Regions from separate parts of the Pararhodospirillum photometricum DSM 122 genome, predicted to be linked through region 1. Evidence: predicted binding sites of a transcription regulator. Region 1 holds the regulator's gene; each other region holds the start of a gene.
The links. The regulator PhoB, encoded in region 1, activates phosphate uptake and scavenging genes when phosphate is short. The targets are predictions, from matches to a motif close to TNTCATAAAACTGTCA.

Region 1 (8,637 bases):
AACTGAAGAGATCCAAAGGGTTAGACATCACCGGTGCGCCTCTTCCCAGATCGGGTTGTCACAGAACATTCATCTGCCTGTCACAAACGTGTTGCCGATCCTGACTACAGTCCGCCTCACCCCGGCGGACCAAGACCCGCTGGACACAGCCCCTTGCGGGCATCCCCCCAAGGTCATGTGACCCCTGGGTCATTTGGCAAAGGCCAATTGGAGGCAAAAGTGATCAGGAAGACCCTCGCTCTGGCGGCCGTTGCGGCCATCACCATGGCTGGCGCCGCCGAGGCCCGCGATCAGATCCGCATTGTCGGCTCGTCCACGGTGTTTCCGTTCTCGACGACGGTGGCCGAAAACTTCGGCAAGACCACGAACTTCAAGACCCCGGTCATTGAATCCACGGGCACCGGCGGCGGGCTGAAGCTGTTTTGCGCCGGCGTGGGCGTGGAGCACCCGGACATCACCAATGCCTCGCGACGCATCAAGACCTCCGAGGTCGAGACCTGCGCCAAAAACGGTGTGACCGAGATCACCGAAGTCAAGATCGGCTTCGACGGTATCGTGCTGGCCAACGCCAAGACGGCGCCGCTCTTTGACGTGAACAAGAAAACCCTGTTCCTGGCGTTGGCCAAGGAAGTTCCGGTGGACGGCAAGTGGACGGCCAACCCCTACACCAAGTGGAGCGAGATCGATCCGAAGCTTCCGGCGGTGGAAATCGAGGTTCTGGGACCGCCGCCGACCTCGGGCACCCGCGACGCCTTCGTTGAGCTGGTGATGGAAGCGGGCTGCGAGACCTTGCCGGAGTGCAAGGAGTTGAAGAAGACCGACGAAGCCGCCTTCAAGAAGGTGTTCGCCTCGGTGCGCGAAGACGGCCGCTACATTGAGGCCGGCGAAAACGACAACCTGATCGTTCAGAAGCTGGAGAGCAACACCAAGGCTCTGGGCATCTTCGGGTACTCCTTCCTGGAGCAGAACGCCGACAAGATCCAGGGCTCGCGGGTGGATGCGGTTGATCCGACCTTCGAAAACATCTCTTCTGGCAAGTATGGCGTGTCGCGTTCGCTGTACTTCTACGTGAAGAAGGCCCACGTCGGCACCATCCCCGGCATTCAGGAATTCGTGAGCGCCTTCACCAGCGACACCGCCTGGGGCCCCGAGGGCTACTTGGCTGACAAGGGCCTGATCCCGCTGCCCGACGCCGAGCGCGTCGAGACCGCCAAGAAGGCCCAGGCGCTCGCCCCGCTGGCCCTCTAAAACTCTGACAACACCGGCCCTGTTTCCCGGAAAAAAGCCGGGAAACAGGGTGTTGTCCTTATCCCCGGGTTAGGCGCGTTTTTCCGGGAACGGCGTGTAAAATCTGTTGTGGGTGGGTGTTGTTTCTGGTCAATAGCGGCCAGACAATAACCATCCCCCCGCCCCGAGCCGCCCCGCGCGCGGCGGTTTTTGGTGACATGGTTGCCCTTTCCTTCTCCGTTCGGACGGCGTGAGACGCGATGAACACCCTGCTGCTGATCCTGACCGTGGCCGCGCTTGCGACCATGTCCCATGTTTTTGGATCCCGGCTGGCACTGCGCAAGGCGGGACCCCATCCCGTGGTGCTGCATTCGCTCCCGGGATACCATGGCCTGTACGTGGCCCTTTGGTGCGGCCTGCCCGCCCTGGCCCTGATCGTGCTTTGGCTGGTGATTGAACCCCTTGTCGTTCATGAGCTGGTGCTTTCGACCCTGCCGCCATCGTTGGTCAACGATCCCTCGGGCCAGCCCCTGGATCCGGCGCGGGTCCGCCTGCTGATGAACGATATTGCCAACGTGGCCGCCGGCAACATCTCCTCGTCAAGTGATCCCGCCGTGGTCGAGGCCGGCCACTATCGCGCGAGCCTGGAGACCATCGCTTATTGGTCCATGGCTGTTTTAGTGGTGTCGTTGGCCCTGGCCGGGGCCGCCTGGGGGCTGCGAGCCATCACGCCGTCGCTGCGCGCGCGCAACGCGGTGGAAAAGGTGGTGCGGGTCTTCATGATCACCTGCTCGACGGTGGCCATCCTGACCACCATCGGCATCGTGTTGTCCCTGGTGTTCGAGAGCTACCGCTTTTTCCTCAAGGTTCCGGTCACCGACTTCCTGTTCGGCCTTGAGTGGAGCCCGCAGATGGCGATGCGCGCCGATCAGGTGGGCTCGTCGGGGGCGTTTGGCGCGGTGCCCTTGTTTGTCGGCACGGCGGTGATTGGCGCCATTTCGCTCCTGGTCGCGGTACCGGTGGGCCTGTTCTCGGCCATTTACATGTCGGAATACGCCGCGCCCAAGTTCCGGGCCTGGGCCAAGCCGGCCCTGGAAATTCTGGCGGGCATCCCCACCGTGGTCTACGGCTTTTTTGCTGCCCTGACCATGGCGCCGGCCATCCGCTCGTTTGGTGAGAGCGTGGGTCTGTCGGTGTCGTCCGAAAGCGCCCTGGCCGCCGGTGTGGTCATGGGCATCATGATCATTCCTTTTGTCTCGTCGCTGTCCGACGACGTGATTTCCGCCGTGCCCCAGGCGATGCGCGAGGGGTCGCTCGGCCTCGGCGCCACCAAGAGCGAAACGATCCGCCGGGTGGTGATCCCGGCCGCCCTGCCCGGCATTGTGGGCGGCGTGCTGCTGGCCGCGTCGCGGGCCATTGGCGAGACCATGATTGTGGTGATGGCCGCTGGCCTAGCCGCCAACCTGACCGCCAATCCCTTCGAGGCCGTGACCACCGTGACGGTGCAGATCGTGACCTTGCTGGTGGGCGACCAGGAGTTTGACAGTCCCAAGACCCTGGCGGCCTTTGCCCTAGGCCTCGTGCTGTTCTTCATCACCCTGATCCTCAATGTTGTGGCCTTGCACGTCGTGCGCAAGTACCGCGAACAGTACGACTGATCCCGTCCGCCCCGGCCTCCGGCGCACAGGAGGTCAAGCTGTTGCCGCGAACGCTTTGCGGGCGCCTGGATCACGCGAGTCCAGCGCCACCACGAGGAAGACCGATGGCCCAAAACACCACCGAAATCGTCCGGGCAGGACTGGCCCGGCGCTATGCCCAGGAAAGACGTTTTCGCGCCTGCGGCCTGGGCGCCATCCTGATGGCCCTGGTCATGCTGATGACCTTGTTCGTGACCATTTTTTCGGAAGGCTTCAGTGCCTTCTGGACCACGGAAATGGAACTGGAGGTCACCCTCTATCCCCAAGACATTGATCCGCAGGGGACCCGGGACTTCCAGGCGATTTCCAACGCCAACTATCGCAAGCTGATCACGCAGGCGATGGGCGACCTGTTCCCCGATGTCACCGGCCGTCAGGAAAAGCGTGAATTGATGGCCATGATCTCGGAAGGGGCGACCTACCGGGTGCGTGAAATGGTCCTCGACTCCCCGACCCTGATTGGCGATCGCATCACCATGCGCATTCCGGTGTCAGCCGACATCGACATGCTGGCCAAGGGCCGGATCAAGACCGATGTTCAGGAGAGCAACCGCCGGGTCAGCGATAACCAGATCGCATGGTTCGAGCGGCTCAAGAGCCGGGGCCTGATCCATTCTGCGTTCAACTCCACTTTGTTCAGCGCCGCCGACAGCCGCCAGCCCGAGTTGGCCGGCATCTGGGGCGCCCTGGTGGGGTCGTTCTACACCCTGGTGGTCACCCTGACCCTGTCGTTTCCCATTGGGGTGGCGGCGGCCGTCTACCTGGAAGAATACGCGCCACGCAACTGGTTCACCGACCTGATCGAGGTGAATATCAACAACCTCGCGGCCGTGCCGTCGATTGTATTCGGTCTGTTGGGTCTGGCCGTTTACATTAATATGTTCGGGCTTCCACGCTCGGCGCCTCTGGTGGGCGGTCTGGTGCTCACCTTGATGACCTTGCCCATCATCATCATTGCCAGCCGCGCCGCCCTCAAGTCGGTGCCGCCGTCGATCCGCGAGGCGGCCCTGGGCGTGGGCGCCTCGAAGATGCAAATGATCATTCACCACGTGCTGCCGCTGGCCATGCCGGGCATGCTGACGGGCACGATCATCGGTATGGCCCACGCCTTGGGCGAAACGGCGCCGTTGCTGATGATTGGCATGGTGGCGTTCGTGGCCGATGTGCCGACGAGTCCACTGACCCCGTCCACCGTGTTGCCCGTGCAGATCTTCCTGTGGGCCGACAGCCCCGAGCGCGCCTTTGTTGAACGAACCTCGGCGGCGATCATCGTGCTGCTGGGCTTCTTGATCCTGATGAATGCCGGCGCGGTGATCCTGCGCAAGAAGTTTGAAAAGAAGTGGTAAGCCCCATGACCGACCAGAAAGAAGTCTTCACCGGTACCGCTGGCCAGCCCCGCATCAGCGATCGCGACGTCAAGGTCTCGGTCACCGACGCCAACGTGTATTATGGCGAAAAGCACGCCATCAAGAGCGTGAGCCTTGACATCGCGGCGCGTGAGGTGACCTCGTTCATCGGCCCGTCCGGCTGTGGCAAGTCCACCTTCTTGCGCTGCTTGAACAGAATGAACGACACCATTGATATCTGTCGGGTTTCCGGCGATATCCGCCTCGATCAGGAGGATGTCTACGACAAGAAGGTGGACGTGGTGGAACTGCGGGCCCGGGTGGGCATGGTGTTCCAAAAGCCCAACCCCTTCCCTAAGTCGATCTACGAAAACGTGTCCTATGGCCCGCGCATCCACGGGATTGCCCGCACCAAGGCAGAGATGGACGAAATCGTTCAGTCGTCGCTAGAACGCGCCGGCCTGTGGGAAGAGGTGAAGGACCGCCTGGAATCACCGGGCACCGGCCTGTCGGGTGGCCAGCAACAACGCTTGTGCATTGCCCGGGCCATTGCCGTGTCGCCCGAGGTGATCTTGATGGACGAACCGTGCTCGGCCCTCGACCCCATCGCCACGGCCAAAGTCGAGGAACTGATCGACGAACTGCGCTCCAATTACACCATCGTCATCGTGACCCACTCGATGCAGCAGGCGGCGCGGGTGTCGCAGCGCACCGCCTTTTTCCATCTCGGGCGCCTGATTGAATGCGGGGATACAGAGGTGATTTTCACCAACCCGCAGCATAATCTGACACAGGGCTATATTACCGGCCGCTTCGGTTAAGTCCTACCCGCTCCGGGGAGACAAAAATGAACGCCGAGCACACCGTGCGATCCTTTGATGAGGATCTGAAGACTCTGGTGAAGGCCGTTCTGCGCATGGGCGGACTGGCGGAGGCCCAATTGGCCAACGCCGTTCAGGCCCTGGTGCGGCGCGACAGCGACTTGGCCGGCCAAGTGGTCGCCGCCGATGCCCGCATTGATGCCCTGGAGCAGGAAATCAACGACCATGCCGTGCGCTTACTGGCCTTGCGCCAGCCCATGGCGGCGGATCTGCGGGCCATCATTGGGGCGCTCAAGATCTCGGGGGATCTGGAGCGCATTGGCGACTATGCCTCGAATGTGGGCAAGCGGGTTCTGGTGCTTAACCAGCTCCCGCCGGCCCGCCCCGTGGCTTCGATCCCCGGCATGTCCCGGCTGGTGCGCGACATTCTCAACGACACCTTGGATGCCTACGGAACCCAGGACCTGCATAAAGCCGTTGAAGCCTGGTCCCGGGACGAGGAGGTGGACCATCTATACACGGCCCTGTTCCGTGAGCTGGTAAGCTGTATGATGGAAGACGCCCGCAACATCTCAGCCTGCTCACACCTTCTTTTTGTGGCCAAGAACATCGAGCGCATTGGCGACCACACCACCAATGTCGCCGAAAACATCCATTTTCTCGTGTCCGGCACTCCCTTGCGCGCGGCCCGCCCCAAGGGGGGAGGGATCGGAGACACGGGGGACCGCCTCTAGGGTATCGTGAGTTGAGCATGAAACCACAAGTGATGATCGTCGAGGACGAGGCCTCCCTGGTGACCCTCTTGCGCTACAATCTGGAAAAGGAGGGGTATCGCGTCGTCGAGGCCATGGATGGCGAGGAAGCCTTGACCATGGTCGCCGAGGATCAGCCGGACATGATGATCCTCGACTGGATGCTGCCGGTGATGTCGGGCATTGAGGTGTGCCGCCAATTGCGCCGCAAGCCTCGGACCCGCGATCTGCCGGTGTTGATGCTGACGGCGCGTGGCGAGGAGGCAGACCGGATTCGTGGCCTCAATACAGGGGCCGATGACTATATGTCCAAGCCGTTCTCGATGCCCGAGCTGCTGGCACGGGTGAAGGCCTTGTTACGCCGCTCGCAGCCCACCAACAGCAAGGGGAGCCTGATCTACGCGGATCTGGTCATGGACTTGGGCGCACACCGCGTCACCCGAGGCGGTCGGTCCATTCACCTGGGGCCGACTGAATTTCGGCTGTTGCAGTTTTTGATGCAAAACGCCGGAGCGGTATTTTCGCGCGAGGAACTCCTGAACGCCGTCTGGGGCCCCGATATCTATGTCGAGCCCCGCACCGTCGATGTTCATATTCGCCGCTTGCGCAAGGCGCTGAATGGCGAGAGCGATGGTGACTTGATCCGCACGGTGCGCGCGGCCGGCTACGCCTTGGACGCCGACACCACAGCGGCTCGTTAAAGCCCCGTCTTTTGGTCGTCAAGGGATCCGAGAGGAGAGAGGGCTGAGGAGGTTCGCCTCCCCAGCCCTCTCATGCCGTTAAGAGTCGTAGGCGATCAGGCTGTCCACCGGGATCGCCGTGCGCTCACGGCCCTTCAGGAAGGTCAGTTCGATCAAGCAGGCGGCGCCCACCACGTTGGCGCCGACCTTGGTCAACAGGTCGGCGGCGGCGTTGAGGGTCCCCCCCGTGGCCAGCAGGTCATCCAAGATCACCACGCGCTGGCCGGGCTCGATCGCTCCTTCCTGGATTTCGACCGTATCGGTACCGTATTCCAGGGCATACTCGTGACGCACGGTCTTGCCGGGCAGCTTGCCCTTTTTACGCACCATGACGAAGCCCAGACCGAGCTTGAGGGCCAAGGGCGCCGCGACCAGGAAACCCCGGGACTCGATACCGGCCAGCACGTCGGGCGCGCGGGGCGCGACGGCCTTGGCGATACGGCCCATGGCCACCTGCCAGGCATCGGGATGGGCAAGCAGGGTGGAAATATCGTAAAAGAGAATTCCCGGCTTGGGAAAATCAGGCACTTCGCGGATATGATCCTTGAGATTCATCGCTGACTCCGGTGTCGGTCAAACAGGGGAAAGCCTTCGGGCGCGGAGGGTACAAGGCCCAGGCAACGGGTGAAAGCCGGAAAGTCCCTTCGCCTCTTGAGAAAACTCTTCCTTCCCCGACATGGACCCCACCCCCCTCTGACCGAGCCCGGGGGCCGCCCGGCGCCGACGAAAGAGAGAAAATGCCCCCACGTTTATCGCGTTATGCTTATTAATTGGCCCTCCCGCCCCCCTCTTTGAAAGCACGCTTTTCAAAAGAGGGGGGCGGGAGGGCCATGAACAGAAGAAAAAAGGGGGTCTGGGGCATCGCCCCAGGCGGGGATCGGGGCGGCAGCCCCGTATCACCCGAGGCGAACACCCCCGTCTTAGTTCTCGACCCGCCGGGTCCAGGGGAGGAGGGCGACGTTGATTCCTTCTTCGTGGAGGGCCTTGGCGTCTTCCAAGGTGGCGCTGCCGTGGATGGGGCGTTCGTCGGCTTCGCCGTAATGGATGAGGCGGGCTTCTTCGGCGAACCGCTCGCCGACATCTTCGCAGGTTTCCTCGACGTGGCGGCGGAGTTCGCGCAGGGCCTCGGCGACTGGGCTAGGCGGGAGGACGGGGGCTGTCGCCGCCGGTGTCGGTGTTGGTACCGCTGCGGGAGGGGGGGCGGGGAGGGGGGCCGGAGGAGCGGGCGTGGCCTCTGCCCCGTTTTGCGCTGCCGCCGCGAGGGCGCGTCCCAGCAAGGACAAGGTTTCGGCGCGGCGGGCGTCCTTGCCCCGGCCTGATACCACGCTGGGGGCCATCAGTGCCTTGGCGACCTGGGAGGAGCCACAAAACGGGCAAGGGACCTCGGCGGCCGCCAATTGGGCATCGCAGGTTGCGCTGTCGCGAAACCAGACCTCGAAATCGTGCTCATTGGTGCAAACCAGGGTATAGCGGATCATGCCCCCTGTCCTCGTGGGCTGGGGCCGGGACTTCCCGACCCCCAAAGATTGAAGGTAGACGGTTCTGCTCAGGGGCGCCAGGGCCAAACCGGCACGGGCGCTGCCCTTTTTGAGGAGAAAAGCGTCAGCTCAGAATTTCGCTTTCGAAGGTGGCGGCAAGCAGACCGGCCACGCTGTCGCGCGTCAAGTCGCGGGTGATGAAGACCAGACGCGAGCGCTTTGGTTCTCCTTCCGGCCAAGCGGGCAGGGCCAGCGGCGGGTGGAAAATATGCTGGACGCCATGCACGGCGATCGGTTTGTCCTGGCCTTGGATGTCCAAGATCCCTTTCACCCGCAACAGCCCTTCGCCCTTGCTGGCGATGAGCATGTCCATGGCCATGACGAAGGCATCCCAGGGCAGGGGTTTGTCATAGGTCAGGACAAAGGCACCGATGTGATCGTCGTGGCGGTTGCGATCGTGCCTGTGATGCTCGTCGTGTTCGTGGTGATCATGGGGGTGATCGTGATGATGGTCATGGTCATGGTTGTGATCATGATGGTGATGATGGCCATGGTGGTGATGCCGGTGGGCGGGGT
Region 2 (11,689 bases), 850 kb from region 1:
ACCGACGCCACCGCCCACTACTTTGGCCAGGACGAGGGCCGGGGCACCATGCCCCACAGCCTGATCGGCTATGCCGGCTCGACGTTGCGCGCCGCCGAGATGTTCCACGAGACCCACCCCGAGGTGGATCTGATCGTCCTCGTCGATTACTTCGGCCAGGAAATCACCGATGCCCTGGCCGTTTGCCGCCGCTTTCCCGAGTTGGCGGCCGAGGGCAAGTTGGGCATGCGCCTCGATACCCACGGCGGGCGCTTCGTCGAGGGCCTGGACACCCAGACCTCTTACAGTGTCCTGGAGCGCAACGCCCGCGAGGCGATCCGCGGCTACCGCTCGGAAACCGAGTTGCGCTACCTGATTGGCACCGGCGTCTCGGCCGCCGCCTTGTGGCACATGCGCGAAACCCTGGACCGGGCCGGCTTCCCCGCCGTGCGCCTGATTGCCTCCTCGGGCTTTTCCCCGGCCAAGTGCCGGGTGATGGCCTATGCCAAGGCCCCGGTCGATGTTATCGGCACCGGGTCTTATCTGCCCGAGAACTGGAACGAAACCTACGCCACCGCCGACATCATCTCCTACAATGGCGAAGCGCGGGTCAAGGTAGGCCGCGAGTTCTTGTTGCGCGCGCGCGAATAATCGGCTCACAACGCCGCGTTGATGATCCCCAAGGGACTGAGGGGTCTGGGGAGGCCAGCCTCCCCAGCCTTCCTTTCTCCCGAGGACGGAAAGTTGAAATCATGACCCCCCTTCTGGTCATTCCCGCACGTCTGGCGGCGACCCGCCTACCCAACAAACCGCTGGCCGACATCCACGGCGAACCGATGATCGTCCACGTCTGGCGCCGAGCCCTTGAAGCGGATCTGGGCCCGGTTCTGGTGGCGGCGGGCGATCCCGAAATCGTGGCCGCGATCCACGCGGTTGGCGGCGAAGCCGAGTTGACCGCCCCCGATCTGCCAAGCGGCTCGGACCGGGTGTGGCAGGCCCTGTGCCGACGCGACCCCGAAGGCCGCCACGATGTCATCCTCAACGTCCAAGGCGATCTACCGACCCTCGCCCCCCAAGTTCTGCGCGAAACGTTGCGCGCTCTAGCCACCGATCCGAGCATCGACATCGCCACCCCGGTGTGTGCCATCACCCGCCCGGAAGAACGCACCAATCCCAACGTGGTCAAGGCAGTGGCCGGCTTTGCCCCCGGCGCGCGCCACGCCCGCGCCCTCTATTTCAGCCGGGCCAGCGTGCCGTCCGGCGACGGGCCGCTTTACCACCATATTGGGCTCTATGCGTGGCGCCGGGCCGCGCTGGCGGCTTTTGTCGGCTGGGCGCCCGGCGTGCTGGAGCAGCGCGAGCGGCTGGAGCAGTTGCGCGCCCTGGAGCATCATTTGCGCATTGAGGCGGCCCTGGTCGAGACCGTGCCGCTTGGCGTGGATACCCCCGAGGACCTGGAGCGAGCCCGCGCCGCCCTGGCGCCCCGGGCGTGAGCGTCTTGTTGTTTCCTTCCCTTGGAGTGCGCCGTCCATGAGCGATCCCACCGTGACCGTGGCCTTCCAGGGCCTGCCCGGGGCCTATTCCCATATGGCGTGCACGCGCCTGTTTCCCGGCTGGTCGGTGCTGCCCTGCCCGGCGTTCGAGGACGCCTTTGCTGCGGTGCGCGAAGGCCGGGCCCGCCATGCCGTGCTGCCCATTGAAAACTCGGTGGCCGGCCGCGTTGCCGACATTCACCACCTGATGCCCGATTCTGGCTTGTTCATCGTCAACGAGTTCTTCCTCAAGGTAAGCCACCACCTGTTGGTCGTGCCCGGCACGCCGCTCGAAAGCGTCAAGGTCGTGCGCAGCCATGTCCACGCGCTGGGCCAATGCCGCAAGTTCATCAAGGCCCACGGCCTGACCGCCATCGTCCACGCCGACACGGCCGGCGCGGCGGCCGAACTGGCGGAGCAGCGCCGCCCCAACGAAGCGGCCATCGCCAGCGAACTGGCCGGCGAGTTTTATGGCCTGGAGTCCCTGTGCGCCAACATTGAAGACGAAAACCACAACACCACCCGCTTCCTGGTCATGGCCCGCGAGCCGGTGGTGCCCCGCGATGATCTGGCGTGCATCACCACCTTTGTCTTCCAGGTGCGCAACGTGCCGGCGGCGCTGTACAAGGCCCTGGGCGGCTTTGCCACCAATGGCATCAACATGACCAAGCTGGAGAGCTACCAGGTGGGCGGAACCTTTGTCGCCACCCAGTTCTATGCCGACGTCGAGGGCCGTCCCGAAGATGCCCCCCTCACCCGCGCCCTGGAAGAACTGGGGCACTTCACCAAAGAAGTTCGGGTCCTCGGGGTCTACCCCGCCCATCCCTACCGCTTCGCCGCACGAAAAGGGTTGCCGGCCGAATAAGCCCGCACAAAAGAAGGGGCCTGGGGAGGCTGGCCTCCCCAGCCTTTTCTCTTCTAGCCTCCCGCCCCCTTCGGAAAGCTCAAGACAAAGGTACTCCCGCGACCGGGCTGGGACCGTACCGTGATCCTGCCGCCATGACGGGTCATGATCTTCTTGCACACCGCCAAGCCCAACCCGGTCCCCTCGCGCGGTTCGTCGGTTCGGGCCCGTTGGAACAGGGCGAACACCCGGTCTTGATCCTCCGACGCGATGCCGATGCCATTGTCGGTGACTTCGATCACCACCTCTTTGCCGCTGTTCCACCCGCTCACAGAAATGACCGGAGAGAGGGTCTTTTGCCGATAGGTGATGGCGTTGCCAATCAGGTTTTGGAACAAACGAACCAAGTCGATACGATTGCCTAACACGGTGGGCAAGGGGGTCCCCAGATCAATGCGAGCCTCGCTCTCGCGCGTGGCAACGCGCAGGTTCTCCAGGGCCTCGCGAACGACGGTCGCCAGATCAATGGATTCCCGGGGCGTGGTGAGGCTGCCGACCCGCGAGTAGTCGAGCAAGGCGACGATCAGTTGGTCCATACGCCGGGCCCCGCCGAGGGCAAAGTCGATGAAATCCCGCATCTCACCGGTGGCGTCGGGTCCCAGCCGGCGATTGATCAAGTCCAGGTAGCTGCTGACCATGCGCAAGGGTTGGCGCAAGTCATGGGAGGCCACGTGGGCGAAATGCTCCAACTCGGTGTTGGAGCGTTGCAACTCGGCCTCCAGGGCCTTGCTGCGGGTGATGTCGTGCCAGACGCAAACCAGCGCGGGCCGCAAGTCCAGATCAATGCGGTTGATACACACGTAGGTGATCATCGGCGAGCCATCGGCACGAGCGTGGACCCACTCAAAGCACGGGGACTGGCCGCCAAGCGCCGCTTGCCTGATCTCCTCGTGGATCTGCCGCGAGGGGCGGCCGTCGGGCTGGATCTCGGGGGAAATGTCGAGAGGCCCCCGCCCGACTATCTCGCTTTTGCTACGGCACCCCAGGACATGCAAGGCGGCGGCATTGCACTCGGTAAAGCGATCCTCGACTAAGATCAGCATGGGTTGAGGAGACGCCTCGAACAGCTTGGAAAAGCGCAATCTCCCTTGACGAACCCTTTTGTTTTGCCACTCCAAAATCCCAACCGCCGCCCCCAGCAGCAGGCAAAACACCAAAACAGCGACAACAGCGCTTCGATAGCGCCCCCAAAGATCGGCCAGGGAAAAAAACGGCGGCGCATCGAAAGGCGGCGCACGCATCCGGTGCAAAACCTCCTCCACCGGGCCATAGTCGGCGGGAATGGTAAACCCCTCGATCCCCAGAGCGTGCGCCAGCTCTGTGTGCTCCCCAAGGGTCAACAAGGCCACCGTCAACCGCCGGGCCCGGTCGGCCTCCAAACCGGGCCGCACCGCCACGGGCCACTCGGGATACAGCCGGGTCGAGGTCGCGTGCGGAAAAAACGGCTCCTCCTGGCGATGCAACACCCGCACTGAGGCCGGGTCGAGCGTCCCTTTGGCCACCATGGCTTCCATCTCGCTGGTGTGCACAAAGGCGACATCGACGCGCCCCTCAAGCAGAGCCTCCACGGCCCTGTCATGGGGCATGCCGGTGACCAGGATCTGCTCGCCCTGGGGGATGGGTACCCCGGCGGCCAGCAGTTCGAAGGCTTGCACCTGGAAGCTCCCCAAGGACTCCACGGACGGCGTAGCCACCCGCTTGCCGACGAGATCGGACAAGGTCGTGATCTGGGGGTCGTCGGCGCGCCCCAAGATAACCCCGCCAAACGAACTCAGGGCCTTTTCCCCCTCGCGGACCACCTTGGTGGCCACGGGGGCCGACACGGCAGAGCGGGCTTTCAAAACGCTGTAATGGGATGGATTGGTGATCACCACGTCAAGGGCCACGGCGCTCACCGCCGCGTTCATCTCCGGGGTGCCATAGGCCTCCACCACGACGGAGCCCCCCAGGGCCTCTTGCAGATACTGGGCCAAGGGCTGCCACTGAGCCCGCGTTCTGGCCACATCACGACAGGCCAGCAGCCCCACCCGCAACGGCTCGTCGGCCTGAACGGCGCCAAGGCCGGTCAAAAACACAAAGAGCACGACCAGGATCTTGTTCACGGCATCGCTCCTGTCCCCGTCCAGTGCTTGGGGACCCGGCGTCCGGTTTCGACCGCCCTCGCCAGTCCCCCCGGGGACCCCGGGACGGGGGAGAGAGCGGGCCACTCCCTCCCTCGTGTGTCTTCAAGATGACACTCCTTGAGACTTTTGGCAAATGGGGCTGCCGCTTAAGCCAGCGCGCCGTGGCAGTGCTTGTACTTTTTGCCCGAACCGCAAGGGCAAGGCTCGTTGCGCGAGACCGGCCCCCAGGTTTCGGGGCGCTGGGGATCGATGGGGTGACCGGTCACGCTCATGGCGACGGGGCCGGTCGCCGAGGTCGGGATCGGGGGCTCGGTCTGGGCCTGGGGCGGCGGCTCGAAGTTGAGCTGAACGTTGCACAACACCGCCGTGACCCGCTCGCGCAGTTCGGACAGCATAGCCTGGAACAGCGAGAAGGCTTCCGACTTGTATTCGTTGAGCGGGTCGCGCTGGCCGTAGGCGCGCAAGGAAATGCCTTGGCGCAGGTGCTCCAGGTGCAGCAGATGTTCCTTCCACACGCCATCCAGGATTTGCAGCAGCAGGCTCTTTTCGACCATACGAATGACCGACGCGCCATAGAGGGCGACGCGCTCGGCCATGTGGGCGTCGGCGGCCTCGACCAGACGGGCGCACACCTCGTCGGTGGCGATGCCTTCCTCGTGGGCCCAGTCGGCCAGCGGCACCGACAAGCCCAAGATCCGCTCGACCTTTTCGGCCAGCCCCTCGACATCCCACTGCTCGGGCATGGCTTTGTGGGGCATGGCGGCCAGCACCATGTCCTCGATGACTTCGTGGCGCATGGCGGACACGGTCTCGCTCACGTCCTCGACGATCATCAGATCGCGGCGCTGTTCGTAGACGACCTTGCGCTGGTCGTTCATGACGTCGTCGAACTTGAGCAGGTTCTTGCGGATCTCGAAGTTGCGCGCTTCGACTTTTTGCTGGGCTTTTTCCAGGGCTTTGTTGACCCAGGGGTGGACGATGGCCTCGCCATCCTTCAAGCCCAGCTTGCGCAGCATGCCGTCCATGCGGTCGGTGCCGAAAATACGCATCAGGTCGTCTTCCAGCGACAGGAAGAAGCTGGTAGCGCCCGGGTCGCCCTGACGGCCCGAGCGGCCGCGCAACTGGTTGTCGATGCGGCGGCTTTCGTGGCGCTCGGTGCCGATGACATAGAGACCGCCCGCGTTCAGGGCCTGGGTCTTTTTGGCTTCGATATCAACGCGCAGGGCAGCGATGCGCGCGTTGCGCTCCTCTTCGGGCAGGTCGGCCGGGATTTCGCGCTGGACCCGCATGTCCAGATTGCCGCCGAGCTGGATGTCGGTGCCACGGCCGGCCATGTTGGTGGCGATGGTCACGGCGCCCGGCACGCCGGCTTGGGCCACGATGAAGGCTTCTTGTTCGTGGTAGCGGGCGTTAAGCACCTGGGGCTTGATGGTGGTGTGCTTGCGCAACAACTCGGCCAGCATCTCGGACTTTTCGATGGACGTGGTCCCCACCAGAACCGGCTGACCGCGCTTGTGGCACTCGTCGATCAAGGTCACGATGGCGTCGTACTTTTCCTTGGCCGTGCGATAGACCTCGTCGTCGTGGTCCTTGCGCTTGACCGGACGGTTGGTGGGAATATCCACCACGCTCAGGCCATAAATCTCCTGGAACTCGGGGGCCTCGGTCATGGCCGTGCCGGTCATGCCGGCCAGACGGGGATACATGCGAAAGTAATTCTGGAAGGTGATCGAGGCCAGGGTCTGGTTCTCGGGGCGAATATCGACGTTTTCCTTGGCTTCCAGGGCTTGGTGCAAGCCATCGGAGAAGCGCCGGCCCTCCATGGCGCGGCCGGTGAACTCATCAATGATGATGACCTTGCCGCTTCGCACCATGTAGTGCACATCGCGGTCAAAGAGCTTGTGGGCGCGCAAGGCCTGGGTGGCGTGGTGCAAGGCCGTGACGTTGCGGGCATCGTAGAGGCTGCCCTCGACCAGCAAGCCGGTTTCTTGCAGCAAGGTCTCGATATGCTCGGAGCCTTCGTCGGTAAACGTAACGGCGCGGGCCTTTTCGTCCACCTCGTAGTCGTCGGGCACCAAGTGGGGGATCAGTTTATCGACGGCGCGGTAAAGAGCCGAGCTGTCCTCGGCTTGTCCCGAAATGATCAAGGGGGTGCGCGCCTCGTCGATCAAGATGGAATCCACCTCGTCCACGATGGCATAAGAGAAGGGCCGCTGGACCATATCCTCCAGGCGGTGCTTCATGTTGTCGCGCAGGTAGTCGAAGCCCAACTCGTTGTTGGTGCCGTAGGTCACGTCGCAGGCATAGGCCGCCTGGCGCTGGGCATCGTCCATCTCATTGACAATGACCCCGACACTGAGCCCCAAGAAGCGGTAGACTTGGCCCATCCACTCGGCGTCGCGCTTGGCCAGATAGTCGTTGACCGTCACCACGTGCACGCCCCGGCCGGTCAAGGCATTCAGGTACACAGGCAAGGTCGCGACCAGGGTTTTGCCTTCGCCGGTGCGCATCTCGGCAATGCGGCCTTGATGCAGCACGATCCCGCCCATCAACTGCACATCGAAATGGCGTTGACCCAAGGTCCGCTTGGCGGCCTCGCGCACGGTGGCGAAGGCTTCGGGCAACAGGGCCTCCAAAGACTCGCCATCGGCAAGGCGGTCCTTGAACCAGCCGGTGCGCGCACGCAATTCCTCGTCGCTCAGTCTCTCCACCTCTGGCTCCAGAGCCGAGATGGCCGCGACGGTCTTGGTCAGACCCTTGATGGTCCGGTCATTCGCGGTTCCGAAAAGCCGCCGGGCAATGGCGCCGAACATGGAAATCCTCGAGGTTGCGGGAAAGGTGGCGGGCGGACGAGCCCACGGCTCCCGACGACACCGGGAACCGGGATGGAACAGATAAGCGCCGTCCTTCGTCCTGTCAACGCAGGGCGGCGGCGGCGCGCTGGCGAGACAAACCCCGACCCTGCCCAAAACAAGACGCTTCACGAGCAGCACCTTGCATTTTTTGCTTTTCCCGGCGAGGTGTTGTCCCCATCTTCAGCCGAGACGCCGTTTCGCAGGGAGCCCCGCTTGTCCTCCCCCCGCCCGCCCCCGCGCCGCCCCTCCGGCCCCCGCTCCTTTTGGGAGGGGACGAGGCGCTGGCTGTTGCTCAGTCGCCTGTTTTTGGTCTGGGAACGCCTGTGCGCCGCCTTCTGGCCGCTGGCCTCGGTCCTGGGGGGGCTGCTGGCCCTGGCCCTGGCGGGCCTGCCCGCCTGGATGCCGGCCTGGGGCCATGCCCTGGTCTTGATGATCGGCGTCGCCTTGATCCTCGCCACGACAGGAGCCGGGTTGCGGCGCTTTCGCTGGCCCAGCCCGCACGAGGCGCGCCGACGCCTCGAGGCCGGCGCCACGGAGCGGGTGCTGACCGCCGCCACCGACCGTCTTGCCCTTGGAGACGCCGATCCCCTGACCCGGGCCCTGTGGGCCCGCCACCGCCGCCGAGCCCGCGCCGCCGCCGCCCGGTTGCGCCCGCGGCCGCCCGATCCCGTGGTCGCTGCCCGGGACCCGCGGGCGCTGCGCTTTATTCCGGTGCTGCTGCTGGTGGTGGGGGCGGTTCTGGGAGCCGGGGATCCGGGCTCCCGCCTGCTGGCTTTCTTGTCCCCGCGCCTGGGCAACGGCGAGGGCCGGCCCATCGCCCGGGTCTGGCTGACGGGGCCGGCCTGGGGCTGCCAGCGCCGACCCCGGACGAGGTGGTGGACCGTCTGCGAACCCTGCGGGCCGCCCTGGCCGATGGAGCGTTGACGCAAGAGCAGTTCGCGGCCGAGCGTCTGGCAATCTTGGATGCCTTGCTGCCGGCCCAGCCTCGCGAGCGGGCCCGCCTGATGCCGCCGCCGACCTTACCGGCGGAGGGACAGGTTGCCGAGGATCGGGTACGGGCCATGCGCGCCGCCGGACTGGTTTCTCCGGCCGATCTTGGGGCCGAGACTGCCGCGATCCAACGCAGCCTACGGGCCGCTGTGCCCAAGCCGGCCACCGCGGCGCGACCGGCGACGGCGGGGGAACGTGCCGCCAACGGGGTTCATCTGGCGTCGTATAAGTCGGAAGCGGCGGCGCGGGAGGCCTGGAAGGACTTGACCCGGCGCTTTCCCACCCTTCAGGGCTTGTCGCCGCGGGTCGTTCAGACCGATTTGGGGGCCAAGGGCGTGTTCATGCGGCTGGAGGCCGGGCCGGTCAGTTCGCCGCAGGCCTTGTGCCAGAGCCTGAAGCAGGCAGGGCAGTACTGCGCGCCGGTTGCGCTGTAGCGGCAGTAAAACAAGAAAGGCTGGGGAGGCGTGGCCTCCCCAAACCCCTCCTTTCCAGGGCTTCGTTTACCCGAACACTACTTTGGGCAACCACGTGGCGCCCTGAGGGAAGAGGGCCAGCAAGCCCAAGGCGAGAATCTGGATCAAAATGAACGGCACCACGCCGCGATAGATGTGCATGGTACTGATCTCGGGCGGTGCCACGCCGCGCAGGTAGAACAGGGCAAAGCCGAACGGGGGCGTCAGGAAGGAGGTCTGAAGGTTCATGGCCATCATCACGCCCAGCCAGACCGGATCGAGGCCCATCTTCAACAGCACCGGCCCGACAATGGGCACGACCACGAAGATGATCTCGATGAAGTCGAGGAAGAAGCCCATGATGAACATCACCAGCATGACCACCAGCATGGCGCCGACAACGCCGCCCGGCAGGTCGCTCAGGAACTGATGCACCATGGCCTCGCCGCCCAGTCCCCGGAAGACCAGGGAGAACAGGCCCGCGCCAATGACGATGACAAACACCATCGACGAAATCTGGGCCGTGGACCGCGACACCTCCCACAGCACGCCCGACGCCGACAACCGGCGCAAGGACACAACAAGACCCCAGACCACCGCCAGCAGGCCGAGAGTCGCCAGGACAAGGCCCAAGCCATCCGCAAAGCCAATCACCGTGCGGTTGATGCGCAGGTCGAACATCTGCACCATGACCAAAACCAGCACCAAGCCCAGGCCAGCGGCGTGAATGGGCAAGGGCGAGGCGTTCGCGTCGCTGCGCAGGCCGCCCAGCAGCAAGGCGCCGACCGCGCCCAGGGCCGCCGCTTCGGTGGGGGTGGCAACGCCCGCCAGAATGGAGCCCAGCACGGCGACAATGAGCAAAACCGGCGCCAGTAGAGCCTTGGCAAGGCGCAGCAGGGTTTGGCCCAGCGCCACCTTCTCGCCCTCGCTCGGCATGGCCGGGGCGCACGAAGGCCGCAACCAAGCGATCACGATCACATAGAGCATGTACAACCCGACCAGCGCGAGGCCGGGGATCAAGGCGCCGGCGAACAGGTCGCCCACGCTGACCGGATCGGGGGACCAGTTGCCCAGCGCGCGCTGGGCGTCGCCATAGGCGTTGGAAATCTGGTCGCCCAGCAGCACCAAAACGATGGAGGGCGGGATGATCTGGCCCAAGGTGCCAGCGGCGCAGATGGTGCCGCAGGTCAGGGCCGGGTCATAGCCGCGGCGCAGCATGGTGGGCAGGGACAGCAAGCCCATGGTCACCACGGTGGCGCCCACGATGCCCGTGGATGCCGCCAGCAAGGCGCCGACCACGCACACCGAGAGGCCCAACCCGCCGCGCAGCGACCCGAACAGGCGGCCCATGCTCTCTAACAGGTCCTCGGCCACCTTGGAGCGTTCGAGCATCACGCCCATGAACACGAACAACGGTGCGGCAATGAGCACGTCGTTGGTCATGGTGCCGAAAATGCGCTGGGGCATGGCCATGAGGAAGGCCGTGTCAAAGGCGCCGATACCCGCGCCCGCCAAGCCAAACAGCAAGGCCACACCGGCCAGAGTGAAGGCCACCGGGAACCCGGCGATGAGGAAGCCACAGGTCGCGGCAAACATCGCGAGGGCGTACAGTTCCTTGGCAAAAAGGCTCATGCGTGGTGCTCCCGCCGGGGGCCGAAGGCGGTATCAAGGCCCAGGAGAGTCAGCAGCGCACGCGCTCCTTTCGAGACACCTTGCACGATCAACAAGCCGGCAAAAATCAAGATGCTGGTTTTCAGCAAATAAATCCCCGGGATGCCGCTGGTCTCCTTGGATCCCTCGTGGACCGCCCACGCATTGGCCACATAAGGCCACGAGACATAGAGGACCAAAATACAAAACGGGAAGAGGAAGAAGACCGTGCCCAGAAGGTCAATCAGCGCTTTGCGCCGCCGACTGGCCTCGCGGTAAAAGATATCGACGCGCACGTGGCCGTCCATCAGCAAGGTATAGCCCGCCCCGACCATGAAAATCACGGCGTGCATGTACAAAACCGATTCCTGGAGCCAAATGAAGCCCAGACCGTACACATAGCGCAAGACCACGACAAGGAACTGGACCAGCACCATCACTAGCGCCAGTCCGGTGACAAGGCGCCCGACGGCCAAATTGAGGGCGTCAAGGGCACAGGAGAGGCGATATAAAGCACCCACCGAAGCCTCCCGGTGTGACAAGAGAAGAAAAAAACAGGAAAAAAGAGCGCCTTTCAGGAACGGAGGGGTCTGGGGAGGCTTGCCTCCCCAGCCTTCCTTTCCTCTGGCCTTTTAGTACTCGAACGGCAAGGCCCGAGCGTTAAAGTAAGCCTGATCAGCCAACCGGCCCCACTCCACCATCTTCTTGCGGAACGCCAGGAAGCTCTCGTACACCTTGGTGGTCATGGGATCAGCGGCTGCGACCTCGCGCACCACATCGCCCGACAGCTTGCCAATCTGGCGGATCGCCTCGTCGGGGAACAGGCGGTGCTGGACCTTGTGATCATTGACCAAGGTGCGCAGGGCGTCGGCGTTGCGGGCGTTGAACTCGGCCAAGCCGTAGTCGTTTTCCGCGCCACAAGCCGCTTCCATGATGGCCTTGTCTTCGGCCGACAACGAGTTCCAGAAATCGAGGTTGAAACCGGCCGAGATCGTGGCGCCCGGTTCGTGGAAGCCCGGCGAGTAGTAGTACTTGGCCACTTTGTAGAACCCGAAGGCCAAGTCGTTCCATGGGCCGACCCACTCGGTGGCGTCGATGGCCCCGGATTGCAGGGCCGGGAAGATCTCGCCGCCCGGCAGGTTGACCACCGCCGCGCCCAGACGCCGCATCACCTCGCCGCCCAGACCGGGCATGCGGATCTTCA
Region 3 (11,689 bases), 1.6 Mb from region 1:
GCGCGGGTCAGGGTGACATCGAAGGGCTTCTGGTTGCCGCGACGGATCGACAGGCGGATGTCGGTGCCCACGCGGCCGCGCATCTTCTCCACGGCCTCGGGCAGGGCCATGCCCATGACGCTGGTGCCGTCGAGATGGGTGATCAGATCGCCGGGCTGGAGGCCGGCCCGGGCGGCCGGGGTTTCGTCGATCGGCGAGACGACCTTGACGAGCCCCTCTTCCATGGTCACTTCAATCCCAAGGCCGCCGAACTCGCCCTTGGTCTGGACCTGCATGTCCTCGAAGGATTGCGCGTTGAGGTAGCCCGAGTGAGGATCAAGGGAGGTCAGCATGCCGTTAAGGGCCGCCTCGATCAGTGGCTCGTCGGCCACTTCCTCGACGTAGTCGCGCTTGACTCGTTCAAAGACGTCAGCGAACAAGTCGAGGAGTTCATAAGTGCGTCCGCCACGCGCTTCGGCCCAGCTCCCCCCGGACATGAAACCCGCCGTGAACGCCGAGCCGGCGATGGTCCCGGCCATGATCCATTTCTTAAAGGTCATCCGCTTGCGTTACCTTTGCTTGCCGTAAGCCAGGGGAGAGGATTGATCGGCTGACCCTTGCGGCGCATCTCCACATACAGGGCCGGCGTGTCCCCGCTGCCGTCCGCGGCCGGCATGACCCCAACCGGCTCGCCTGCGGTCAGGCGTTGCCCCACCACTCCGTCGATCCGGCCAAGCCCCGCCAGCAGCGTATGATATCCTCCGCCGTGATCGATGATCAAGAGATTGCCATAGCCCTTAAAAGGCCCGGCGAAGGCGACGACGCCCTCATAGGGGGCCACCACCTGCGCGCCGGAGCGCGTGGCGATCCGAAGGCCCTTGGCAATGCCACCAAGCTCGGTGCGCTCCCCGTAGGCGCCCACCAAACGCCCCCGCGCCGGAAAGGGCATGCGGCCCCGGGCCCGCTCGAACCCGGTATCGGGCACTTCCTCGATGGTGGGGGCGGGCTCCAGGCGGGGAGCCGCCACGATCGGTGAGGGCGGCTTCTGGTGCTGGGCTATCAGGGCCCGGCGCTCGGCCTCCTCGCGCTCACGGCGCTGACGCTCCTCTTCTTCGCGCTTTCGTTGCAGGCGCGCTTCTTCCTCGCGGGCTTTTTTCTCGGCTTCCAGACGGGCCAGCAGGTCGCGCAGGTCCTGGGCATCCCGTGCCAGTCTCCCCATGCGCTCCTCGGCGGCCTGCCCCTTGGCTCGCAGGTCTTGGGCCAGGGTCCGCTTGGTTTCGCTCAACGTCAGGAGGGCGGCATGCTCGGCCCGCAAGGCGTCGCCCGTGGCGCGGATCTGGGCCCGCTGGGCGCGAATGGCCGTATCGATGTTGTGCAGCGCCACCAACTCTCCGGCCAGGGTGCGGGCGTTGTCCCGGATTCGGGGGATCGCCTGGCGCAGCATGATCGCGACCCGCACCGTGTCGGCCGGGGGGGCCGGTTGCACCAGGAGAGCCTCGGTTGGCCGCCATGCGAGACGCTGCACCGCCGTGAGCACCCGCACGACCTGATCGTCGCGGCGCGACAAGGCGGTGCTCAGGGCTTTTTCCTCGCGGCCCAGGGCGGCCAGCCGGCTTTCCAGGGCCGAGAGGGTTTCCTCCTGGTCCTGAATGCGCCGCGCCGCCGCCACCATACGCTCGGCCAGAGCCTTGGCCTCGCGCTCGGTGGCCTGGGCCTCGCGGTCGAGCCGGGCACGCTCCGCTTCCTCGCGTTTCAGCTCCTGCTCGACCGCCTGCAAATCGGTGGGCGACGGCTCCGCCGCCCGCGCGCCATTCCCGGCCGCTCCCGCCAGCGCAAGGCCGGCCAGCAAGGCCGGGGTCCGCCACCAGGATCCAGGCCGGGAAAAGGCGCGCTCACCCCCCAACAGGATGTCCTCCCAACAAGGACCGGCCCGTCATCTCGGCCGGCTGAGGCAGACCCAGAAGAGCCAGCAGGGTGGGGGCAATGTCGGCCAGCCGGCCCTCGGCCAAAGTGGCCCCGGCCGGACCGTTGACCAGCAGCAGGTCCACCTTGCCGACCGTGTGAGCGGTGTGGGGCTCGCCGGTCACTGGGTCGCGCATCATCTCGGCGTTGCCGTGGTCGGCGGTGACCAGCATGGTGCCGCCGGCCGCCTTCACCGCCTCGACCACCCGCCCCAGCCCGGCGTCCACCGTGCTCACCGCGCGCATGGCTGCCTCCAAGATGCCGGTGTGCCCCACCATGTCGCCGTTGGCGTAGTTGACGATGATCACGTCGAAGCGTCCGCTCTCGATGGCCGTCACCAGTTGGGTCGTCACCTCGGGCGCCGACATCTCGGGCTGGAGATCATAGGTCGCCACCCGGGGGCTGGGCACCAAGATCCGTTCCTCGCCCGGGAAGGCCCGCTCCTCGCCGCCGTTAAAGAAAAACGTGACGTGGGCATATTTCTCGGTCTCGGCCAGACGCAACTGGGTCAGCCCGGCCCGCGAGAGAACCTCGCCCAGGATGTTGGTCAGCGCCTCGGGCGGAAACATCACGTCCATGAAGGCGTTGTGCTCGCGGGAGTACTCGGTCAGGGCCAGACCCCGCACCAAGGCCGGGCTCTGCCGGGGAAAGGCGTCAAAGCCCGGCTCCAGCAAGGCCCGGGTCAACTCGCGGGCCCGGTCGGCGCGGAAGTTGGCAAACAGCACCCCGTCGCCGTCCTTCATGCCGGCGTAGTCGGCAATCACCGTGGGCAGCACGAACTCATCGCCCTTGTCGTGCGTGGCATAAAACCCGGTGATGGCCGCTACCGGATCGGCGGCGTGCTCGCCCTCGCCAGCCGCTCGCACCCCTCGGCCAAGGCTGGCGCGGAAGGCGCCCCCAGCGGCACCAGGACCTCCCCCGCCAGAACCTCTCCCAAGGGAGCCGCGCCGAGCGCCGTGCCGCTGTCCGGCGGCCCCGGCCCCAAGATCACATGGACCAGACTCCCGCCATAACCAAAGGCATTGACCGCCACCCGGCTCGCCCCCAGGGGCTCCCCGGCCCGGGCCAGCCGCAGGCCCAGGGCGGCAAAGGGAATGGCCGGGCTGGGCGCCCCTTCCAGCCGGTGAGGCGGCAGGCACCGGGCCTGAAGGATCCCCAGGGCCTTGATCACCCCGGCCACCCCCGCCGCCGCCTCCAGATGCCCAATGTTGGCTTTCACGGACCCTATGGGCAGGGCAGAAGCGCGCCCTCGGCCATAGACGGCGCCAATCGCCGCCGCCTCGACCGCATCACCGCGCTCGGTGCCGGTCCCATGGGCCTCGACATAGCCGATGTCGCTGGGATCCAGGCCGGTGGCGGCCAGAACCCGGGCCATGACCTCTTGCTGCGCCGCTCCGTGCGGCAAGGCAATCCCCGCCGTGCGCCCGCCGTGGCCCTGCCCCACCCCTTCGATCACCGCCCACACCCGATCCCCGTCGGCGCTTGCCTGGGCCACCGGCTTGAGCACCAGCACCGCCGCGCCCTCCCCCCGGCCATAGCCATCGGCGCGAACGGAAAACGGCTTGCAGCGACCGTCGCGGGCCAGCAGACCGGCAGCGGCCATCGCCAGAGGATACTCGGGGCGCAGCATCACCGAGGCCCCACCGACCAGCGCCAGGGAACACGCCCCGGCCTCCAGGTCACGCACCGCCAGGGCCAGGGCGCTCAAGCTAGAGGCACAGGCGGTATCGACGGTCAGGCTGGGGCCGCGCAGGTCAAACACATGGGACAGCCGGTTGGCCAGCATGGTCAGGGTCGAGCCCACGGCCGAAAACCGCCCCAGCCCCCCCCGGGCCGGGGCAGCGAACTGATTGAGCAAGTGATCGGTGGTGAACCCCCCGACATAAACCCCGACCGGCCGACCAGCCAGGGCGGCGGGATCCAGGGCGGCACGTTCCAGCGCCTCCCAGGCCACCTCCAGGAGAAGGCGCTGCTGCGGGTCAAGACAGGCGGTTTCCTCGGGGGCCAGCCCGAACACGTCTGGATCGAACCCCTGGACGTCGGGATCCAGGAAAGAGCCGCCCTCGACCACCATCTTGCCGGCCGCCTTCTCGGTCGCCTGAAAGCGCGCCGCCGACCAGCGCTCCGGGGGCACCGGCCCCGCCCAACACGCCCCGGCCATCAACTGTTGGAAAAAGGCCTCCGGCTCCGGCGCTCCGCCTGGGAACCTGCCTTGAGCCCCAATGATGGCAACACGAGACATCTTTTGCGGCGCCTATTTGTTTTTTTCTCCTTCCACGAGGGTGATCCCCGCTTGACAGGAAGGCAACCCTTCTTTTCGCACTCCTCAAGCTCTCTTGGGGAATCAAGGGGATCCAAGAAGGGGGGCCCTTCGGTCGTGTGAAACCGCTTGGCGGACCTCTCGCCCCCAAGGGAGGGGAACCCGCCGCTGGACGATCGCTGAACACCGTGCCCGAAGTTTCTGGGCTGCCTCTGTTAACCCACTGCCCCCAGGGGACACGTTATGGATCGCGGATGTCCGGGCTTTCAGTCTCGACCATCGACCGGGCGAGGCGTTCGATGATCAGACCCAAGGCGGCGGCCACGGCGGAATCATCACTCTGGGCTCCGGTGGACTCGACGAACACGCCGCGTCCCCGCCGGGTCGTCTCGCGTGACCCCAAGCGACGATCTTCCCACTGCGCGATCACCCAGCAACTGTCGCGCCCGATCTCCAGCGTTTCGATCACAAGGCTCAAGCGCCGGGCGGCCTGGGGGGCGGGCTGGGTGGTCAGAACCTGCCCCGGCAGGTGGGGCAACAGGGCCGAGGCCAGGGCGTCGGTCAGACCCGAGGACAAGCGTTCACCCCATCGACCGTCAGGGCTCGGGGTCAGTTCGTTGGGACCGGTACGGCGCAGAATATCGGTGGAATCCAGGTAATCGGGCACCCTCACAGGCATCAAAGAGACGAGCGGCGCTCCGTTTTGCGCCGAAATCACGCTGGCGGGGCCGAGGGTCGCCGGAGCGAGAATAAAAAGACGCGGGGCGGGCTGGCGCGTGCATCCACAAAGACTGGCCAGCGCCAGCGCCAGCACCAAGGCCCGTCCCCTCCCCCGCCTCATGGCCGCCCCCCGATCAACGCGCTGGGATCGCGTTCCAGCGTATGAGCAAAGCCGCGCAGGGCACTCGCGCTGGCGGCCAGATCGCGGACCGTGGCCTCTAACCCGGCCCGCATCGACGACTCGGCGTTGGTCATGGCGTTGATCGATCCCACCAGGGCACCAGCCTGGGTGAGCGTGCGCTCTGAGGTCTCCAGAACACGTCCGAGATGATCACCAACCCCCGCGAGCTGATGCTCGCTGGTGACCGCCAGATGGTCGATGGCGGCGAGAGTAACCCGGGCCGCATCGGAGGTTTGCTTGATGCTGTCGGCCAGGGGGCCGATCTCACGAGGCAAGATCTCGGCGATGCGCTGGAGAGCGATCAGGGTCTGGCGGGTGTTTTCCACCATTTCCTTCAAGGGCAGGTCGGTGATGGCACTTTCGATGGTCTGAAGCGTGGAAGGGATCGAGGGAATTTCCGGGCGGTCCTGCGCCTCGCCCAGCACGGTTCCCGTGACCCCGGGCTTGATGTCGAGATCGATACGCAGCCGTCCCGTGATCAGGCTTTGCATATTAAGCTGGGCATGCAACCCTGCCTTGAGCAGTTCGTCGAACCGGGCCTCGTCGGGCGCGCTCCCCTTGCGATCCAGGACGATCAACGAGGGATCGAGATCAAGAAACACCGGGATGCGTGCGACCAGGGTGTCGGTATTCAAGGTAATGCTGATGGCGGTGACCGTGCCCACCTGAACCCCGCGAAACGTAACCGGCGCCCCAACCCCCAGGTTGGCCACCGAGCCCTGGAAATGAACCACCGCGTGGACCACCGGGGTGAACCAGGTTGTGCCGCCGAACAGCACCAAGGCGCCGGCCCCCAGGCCCAGGGCGCCCAGGATAAAAACACCAACAACGGTGGGGTTAGACGCCACGGCGGGACTCCCCCGGTCCCGCCCCTGGCCCCCCAGGGGCGCCAGACGGTCGGGATCGGGTCATGAAGGCATGGACCGTTGGATGCGCGCAGGTATCGCGCAAGAGCGTCGGCGCTCCGTGAGCTAGGACCGTCTTGGTGTCGGCATCCAAAAACACGCCGTTGTCGCAAATGCCGAACAGACTGGGCAACTCATGGCTGACCAGCACAATGGTTGTGCCGAACCCGTCGCGCACCTCCAAAATCAGATCGTCCAAACGCCGCGCGGTGATCGGATCCAGTCCGGCCGAGGGTTCGTCGAAAAACAAAACCTCGGGATCAAGGGCCAGGGCGCGGGCCAGACCAGCCCGCTTGCGCATGCCGCCACTCAGGGCCGCGGGCAGAACATCGGCGGCGCCGGCCAACCCAACCAAGGAGAGTTTGACGTGAACCAGGGCGTTGATCGAGGCCGGATCCAGCGAGGTCAGTAAACTGAGAGGCAAGGCAACGTTCTGGGCCACGGTCATCGAGCTCCAAAGGGCGCCACTTTGGAACAAAACGCCAAAGCGACGCCCCAAAACGGCGCGGCGCGGAGCATCGGCGGCCCAATAATCTTCGTCGCCCACATGGATGGTGCCGGCCTGAGGGCGCAATAGCCCGATCATCGCCTTCAAGAGGGTGCTTTTGCCGCAGCCACTTCCCCCCATGATCGCAAAAATGGCCCCGGTCGGGACCTCGAACGACACATCGTGCTGAATGACCGTGGCCCCGAAGCCGATCGCGAGGTCCCTCACCGTAATTTTAGCGGCGGCGGGCACGGTGGGCGCGACGAACGAGGACATCATGACGCTAGATCCCTATCGCATTGGCACAAAGGGCAAAAACGGCATCCAGCGCGATCACACCAACGATGCCCGCAACAACGGCGGTGGTGGCGGCGCGGCCGACGTCGCTGGCGCTGCGCCCGGCGTGCAAGCCAACATGACAGCCAGCCAGAGCAATCAGGGKCCCAAAGCTCAGGCTTTTGCTCAGACCAAGGGCAAACTGAAGACCCGAGACCGCGAGGCGGGTTTCTTGCAGATAGGCGATCGCTGACACATTCAGGGTTGCCACCGCAACGAAAAACCCTCCCAAAATGCCCGTGGCGCATCCATACAGGTATAACAGCGGCATCATCACGGTGAGGGCGAGGACCCGCGGCACCACAAGAAAGTCCACCACCGGAATGCCCACGGCGGTCAGAGCGTCGATTTCCTCGTTGCCCTGCATGGTCGCCAACGTGGCGGCAAAGGCGCCGCCGGTGCGTCCGGCCAGAAGGATGGCCGTCATCAACGCCGCCATTTCGCGCACCACGGCAATCCCGACCATTCCCGCCACATACACATCGGCCCCGAAGCCGCGCAACTGAACCGCTCCGACAAACGCCAAAATGCCGCCAACCAAGGCGTTGACCGCCGCAACCAGCGGCAAGGCGGCGCCTCCCGCTTGGCGCATGGCGTCGAGTACGTCGGTTGCCCGCACAACGGAAGGACCGCGCAGCGCCGCACCGCTCTGAAGGGCCACCCGGCCCACCAAGCCGATGCCGGCCAGCGCCTCGGTTGCAACGCCCAGTCCCGCCCCTCCAACGCGTGCTAAAAACGATGGGGGCACACCCGCGCTTGGACCGAGCTCTCCCGATACGACGGTGAGGGCGAGCAAACGGCGCGCCGGCCCGGGCAATCCGCTATCCTCCACCCTCAAGCCCTGCGCGAGGGCGCCGTCGCGCAAAAGCCCCAGAAAAGCCAGCAAACCACTGTCCCAGCGCCCCAACGCCTCGGCCTGAAACACCAAAACAGAGGGCTTTTCGGCGAGAATCCGGGCCACCGCGCCGATGTCCACGCCCCTGTCGCCGCCGATCCAGTCGCCCGATACCGTCAAGACAGTGCGCTTGCTGTCGATCTCCACCGTCCACCCTCGTCCCCCCGCCCCGGGCCCCCTGGGAGGAATGGGTACCGAAACGGGGGAGGAGAGATCTGGGGCAACAACAACAGGAGTCACTGTCGGGTTCCTTATCGCACGCCAGCCCCCAGGCGGGTGCCCACCGGTCAGCCTTTTATAAGAGCGTCACGAACCCAGAAGAGGACGGGGCAAAGGAGGGGCCGGGGAGGAGGCCTCCCCCGCCTTCCCGCGCCGACGGGCCTCATTCCTTATCGGAATCCTTGAGCCCGCCGGCGATGTTCTGGGCCTTTCCCTCGGCCTGATCGGCGCGACCGTCCTCTTCCAACTTGGCGTCGCCCAAGACCTTGCCCAAGGCCTCCTCGATCGAGCCCTTGATCTGCTTGGCGGATCCGACGATGCGATCCTTGTCCATGGTGTCATGCCTTTATTTTAGGGGAGCGCCGGTTGGGCGCGGGGACCATCGATCCCACGGGGGATCCGACGTCGTCGCGAAAGAACCGTCCTGGCTGGCCCTTGTGGTCCGGGAGGAGAGCCCCCCGCGCCCTCTCAAGCCCTTGAGACGCTCTTTCCTTTGACGAAGATACGATCAAATCCTGTCGCGCCGGCAGTCTCGGAAAATACGCACATCAGAACATCCCCACAAAGATTTCAAAACCATAGAGACCTACTCCACAAGACCACTCGCATCTCTTAAACCATGATCTCATTTATGTTTTTTTACTAAAGACCCCTCCCCCTGGCCGGAACCCATATTTTTCTCCTCCCTGTGCGTAATTTCCGACCCTCTCCCCGCAGCCCCGGCCTGGATTATTTTCATGAAATCCTGCGGCCCCTCACAGCGGCTCCCCCCCTCGTTTCTTGGAACGCCGGTGGCGGGGACCTCGACGCCCAACGAGGGGGCTGGGGAGGCTCCGGCCTTTCTTGATTCCCTTCTTGCCTCTCAGCGCCCCCTTCATCGCCCAACCGCAATGCCCCGTTCCCCAAGGCCTTGAGCCGGGGAGCCTCTGCCAACAAAGGAGCAGGACATGCCCAGCGGCCAGGACGATCGCGCCATTCGACAGGGGCTTGAAACGTCGGAGGCCGACAGGCGGCACAGGGAAGAGGGGGACAACGTGCTTCCCAGACCTGGCCGTCGCCCTTTGCTGCGAATCTGGGGAGAGGTCCTCCAAGAACCGATGTTGGCCCTGTTGCTGGGAGGAGGCGCCGTCTACCTAGCCCTGGGAAACACGCGCGACGCTGTGATCTTGCTGACCTTCGCCAGCGTGTCCGTTCTTATTACCGTCGTCCAGGAAGCCCGCACCGAGCGGGTCTTGGAGGCGCTACGGGATTTGACAAGTCCCCGAGCCCTGGTAATCCGGGGGGGGAAGCGTCTTCGTGTTGCCGGGCGAGAGGTGGTGCGCGGTGACTCCGTGGTCCTGGCGGAGGGAGACCGCGTGCCCGCCGATGCGGTGCTGGTGGTCAGTGACGATCTCCAAGCCGACGAATCCCTGCTGACGGGCGAGTCCATGCCCGTGCGCAAACGAGCGCGGATCGACGGTGAAGCCTGTGACGCCCTGCGCCCCGGGGGAGATGATACGCCGGGGGTGTTTTCAGGGTCCCTGGTGGTGCGCGGAACAGGCATCGCGGTGGTCAGCGCCATCGGCCCCCGGAGCGAAATCGGCAAGATTGGCCAATCCCTCAATACCGTGGCCAGGGAACCGCCCCGGCTGCGTCGCCAGACCCGCCGGTTGGTCTTGCTGTTTGCCCTGGGCGGTGGTGCGGTGAGCCTCCTGGTGGTTGTTTTGTATGGCCTGTTGCGAGGAAGTTGGCTCGACGCGGTTCTCGCGGGGATCGCCATTGGCATGTCGATGCTTCCCGAAGAGTTTCCCGTGGTGCTCACGGTGTTCATGGCCATGGGGGCATGGCGGATCTCCCAGGCCCGCGTTCTGACCCGCCGGGCCGCCGCGATCGAAACCCTGGGCTCGGCCACTGTGCTGTGCACGGACAAGACGGGAACCTTGACCCAAAACCACATGTCGATCGTCGAGATGCGCCGAGGAGACGCCACGTTGCGCCCCTTCGCCGTGCCCTCCTCTCTTGAACACGCCCCGGCCCAGCCGATACCCGAAGCGTTTTGGGAGTTGGTCACGGTCGGCTGCCTGGCCAGCGCCCCGATTCCTGTCGATCCGATGGACAGGGCCTTTCACGATCTGGCCCGGGAACTCCTCCCTCCGACCGGCCTCCCTCCTGGCGCCGGCGAGGTGCTGGTCCGGCAATACGGTCTGCGCCCTTCGCTTCTGGCGGTGACCCATGTTTGGCAAGGTGCCGATCCCTCGGTTCCGGCCCGGATCGCGTCCAAGGGAGCCCCGGAGGCCATGGCCCTCTTGTGCCGCCTGGATCCGACCGCTCGCGCCGCTTTGGCCGAGGCTGCCGCCGCCCTGGCTCTGGGCGGGCGGCGGGTTTTGGGGGTGGCTCGCGCGACCATCGCCGGCCCTCCCTGGCCGGACTCGCCCCAAGACCTGACCTTCCAGTTTCTGGGATTGGTCGGACTGGCCGATCCGCTACGCCCCAGTGTGCCGAAGGCCCTCCAGGACTGCCGCTCGGCGGGCATTCGGGTTGTGATGATCACCGGAGATTCCCTCGCGACCGCCCGGGAAATCGCCCGCCAAGCGGGCATCAAGGCCGACGACGGCCTGACCGGCGACGACATTGCCGGGATGACCGAGGAGGCTCTCGCCGTTCGGGTGCGCACCGCCAGCGTGTTCGCACGCATCATGCCCGAACAAAAACTCCGCTTGGTGCTGGCGCTGAAAGCCGACGGCGAGATTGTCGCCATGACCGGGGATGGAGTGAATGACGCGCCGTCTCTCAAAGCGGCGCATATCGGGATTGCCATGGGCGGACGCGGCACCGATGTGGCGCGCGAGGCTTCCTCGATTGTTCTTTTGGATGATGACTTTGGGTCTATTGTAAAATCAATCCGACTAGGCCGGAGAATTTACGATAATATTCGAAAAGCAACAGGATTTATTTTTGCCGTTCACGTTCCGATTGCCGGAATGGCCCTGCTTCCTCTGGTGTTTGGCCTGCCCATCGTGTTCACCCCGATGCACATCGCGTTTCTGGAAATGGTGATCGATCCGGTTTGTTCTTTGGTCTTCGAGGCCGAAACCGAGGAAAACGACGTTATGAACCGCCCCCCTCGACCGCCCACAGAAGCTTTGTTTCCAGCGGCAATGATCTGGTGGAGCATCTTCCAGGGTGCTCTGGCCTTTGCCGTGGTGGCCGGGCTGTTTGTGATGGGCCTGCGCAGCGGAATGCCGGAAGCCGAGGGACGGACCCTCGCCTTTTTCTCGCTGGTCCTGTGCATTCTCGTCTTGATTCTTGTCAACCGGTCGTCGAGTGCATCGATCGTATCCGCGTTGCGGCGCCCCAATCCGATGTTGCTGGGGGTCATCGGAGTCGTTGTCGTCATGCTGGCTTTGACGGTCCTCTCGCCGTTTGTTCGCGAGGTGTTTCGCTTCCACCCCTTGAGCGGCGTGGATCTGCTGATTGTCCTGGGCGCGGGTGTCGGCCTTCTGGCCACCTTGGATCTCGCCAAGGTGGTGCGCCTCAGGATGACGAGGCGGTCAGTTCCATGACGATAAAGCTGCCCCCCATCAAAAACCCACGATGTCCTGGGGGCTTTTTCGGGCAACCCCACCCCCACTGATAAACACGCCTTATGATCAAAGCCAATAAAAACGGCAAAGCGTAGGTATATCCCGACCCTATCTTCATCAACACCAACGATCTATGGTGCAAAAGTTCTCTAGGGCTTTCTACTGGTCGATATCTGACGCGA

Region 2: a site for PhoB is predicted at 4,636-4,651, ahead of RSPPHO_RS17565 (PhnD/SsuA/transferrin family substrate-binding protein). Genes of this name have one in related genera too.
Region 3: a site for PhoB is predicted at 8,019-8,034, ahead of RSPPHO_RS11020 (MlaE family ABC transporter permease). Genes of this name have one in related genera too.

What each region holds. Positions count from the first base shown of each region.
Region 1 is NC_017059.1:220,210-228,846, reverse strand. It holds gene RSPPHO_RS00925 (PstS family phosphate ABC transporter substrate-binding protein) at 220-1,248, shown strand; gene pstC (phosphate ABC transporter permease subunit PstC) at 1,488-2,885, shown strand; gene pstA (phosphate ABC transporter permease PstA) at 2,990-4,270, shown strand; gene pstB (phosphate ABC transporter ATP-binding protein PstB) at 4,276-5,091, shown strand; gene phoU (phosphate signaling complex protein PhoU) at 5,118-5,825, shown strand; gene phoB (phosphate regulon transcriptional regulator PhoB) at 5,843-6,544, shown strand; gene RSPPHO_RS00895 (adenine phosphoribosyltransferase) at 6,623-7,138, opposite strand; gene RSPPHO_RS00890 (DUF1178 family protein) at 7,504-8,061, opposite strand; gene RSPPHO_RS00885 (CobW family GTP-binding protein) at 8,186-8,637, opposite strand, start outside.
Region 2 is NC_017059.1:1,069,387-1,081,075, forward strand. It holds gene RSPPHO_RS04655 (nicotinate phosphoribosyltransferase) at 1-630, shown strand, start outside; gene RSPPHO_RS04660 (3-deoxy-manno-octulosonate cytidylyltransferase) at 732-1,472, shown strand; gene RSPPHO_RS04665 (prephenate dehydratase) at 1,510-2,376, shown strand; gene RSPPHO_RS17565 (PhnD/SsuA/transferrin family substrate-binding protein) at 2,430-4,517, opposite strand; gene secA (preprotein translocase subunit SecA) at 4,685-7,351, opposite strand; gene RSPPHO_RS17570 (DUF4175 family protein) at 7,607-8,317, shown strand; gene RSPPHO_RS04685 (hypothetical protein) at 8,269-8,817, shown strand; gene RSPPHO_RS04690 (TRAP transporter large permease) at 8,884-10,467, opposite strand; gene RSPPHO_RS04695 (TRAP transporter small permease subunit) at 10,464-11,006, opposite strand; gene RSPPHO_RS04700 (TRAP transporter substrate-binding protein) at 11,118-11,689, opposite strand, start outside.
Region 3 is NC_017059.1:2,448,625-2,460,313, reverse strand. It holds gene RSPPHO_RS11055 (S41 family peptidase) at 1-539, opposite strand, end outside; gene RSPPHO_RS11050 (murein hydrolase activator EnvC family protein) at 536-1,882, opposite strand; partial or broken gene gpmI (2,3-bisphosphoglycerate-independent phosphoglycerate mutase) at 1,872-2,798, opposite strand; gene RSPPHO_RS11040 (polyketide synthase) at 2,765-4,183, opposite strand; gene RSPPHO_RS17890 (PqiC family protein) at 4,443-5,042, opposite strand; gene RSPPHO_RS11030 (MlaD family protein) at 5,039-5,950, opposite strand; gene RSPPHO_RS11025 (ABC transporter ATP-binding protein) at 5,940-6,773, opposite strand; gene RSPPHO_RS11020 (MlaE family ABC transporter permease) at 6,778-7,872, opposite strand; gene RSPPHO_RS11015 (CsbD family protein) at 8,108-8,278, opposite strand; gene RSPPHO_RS11010 (cation-translocating P-type ATPase) at 8,892-11,486, shown strand.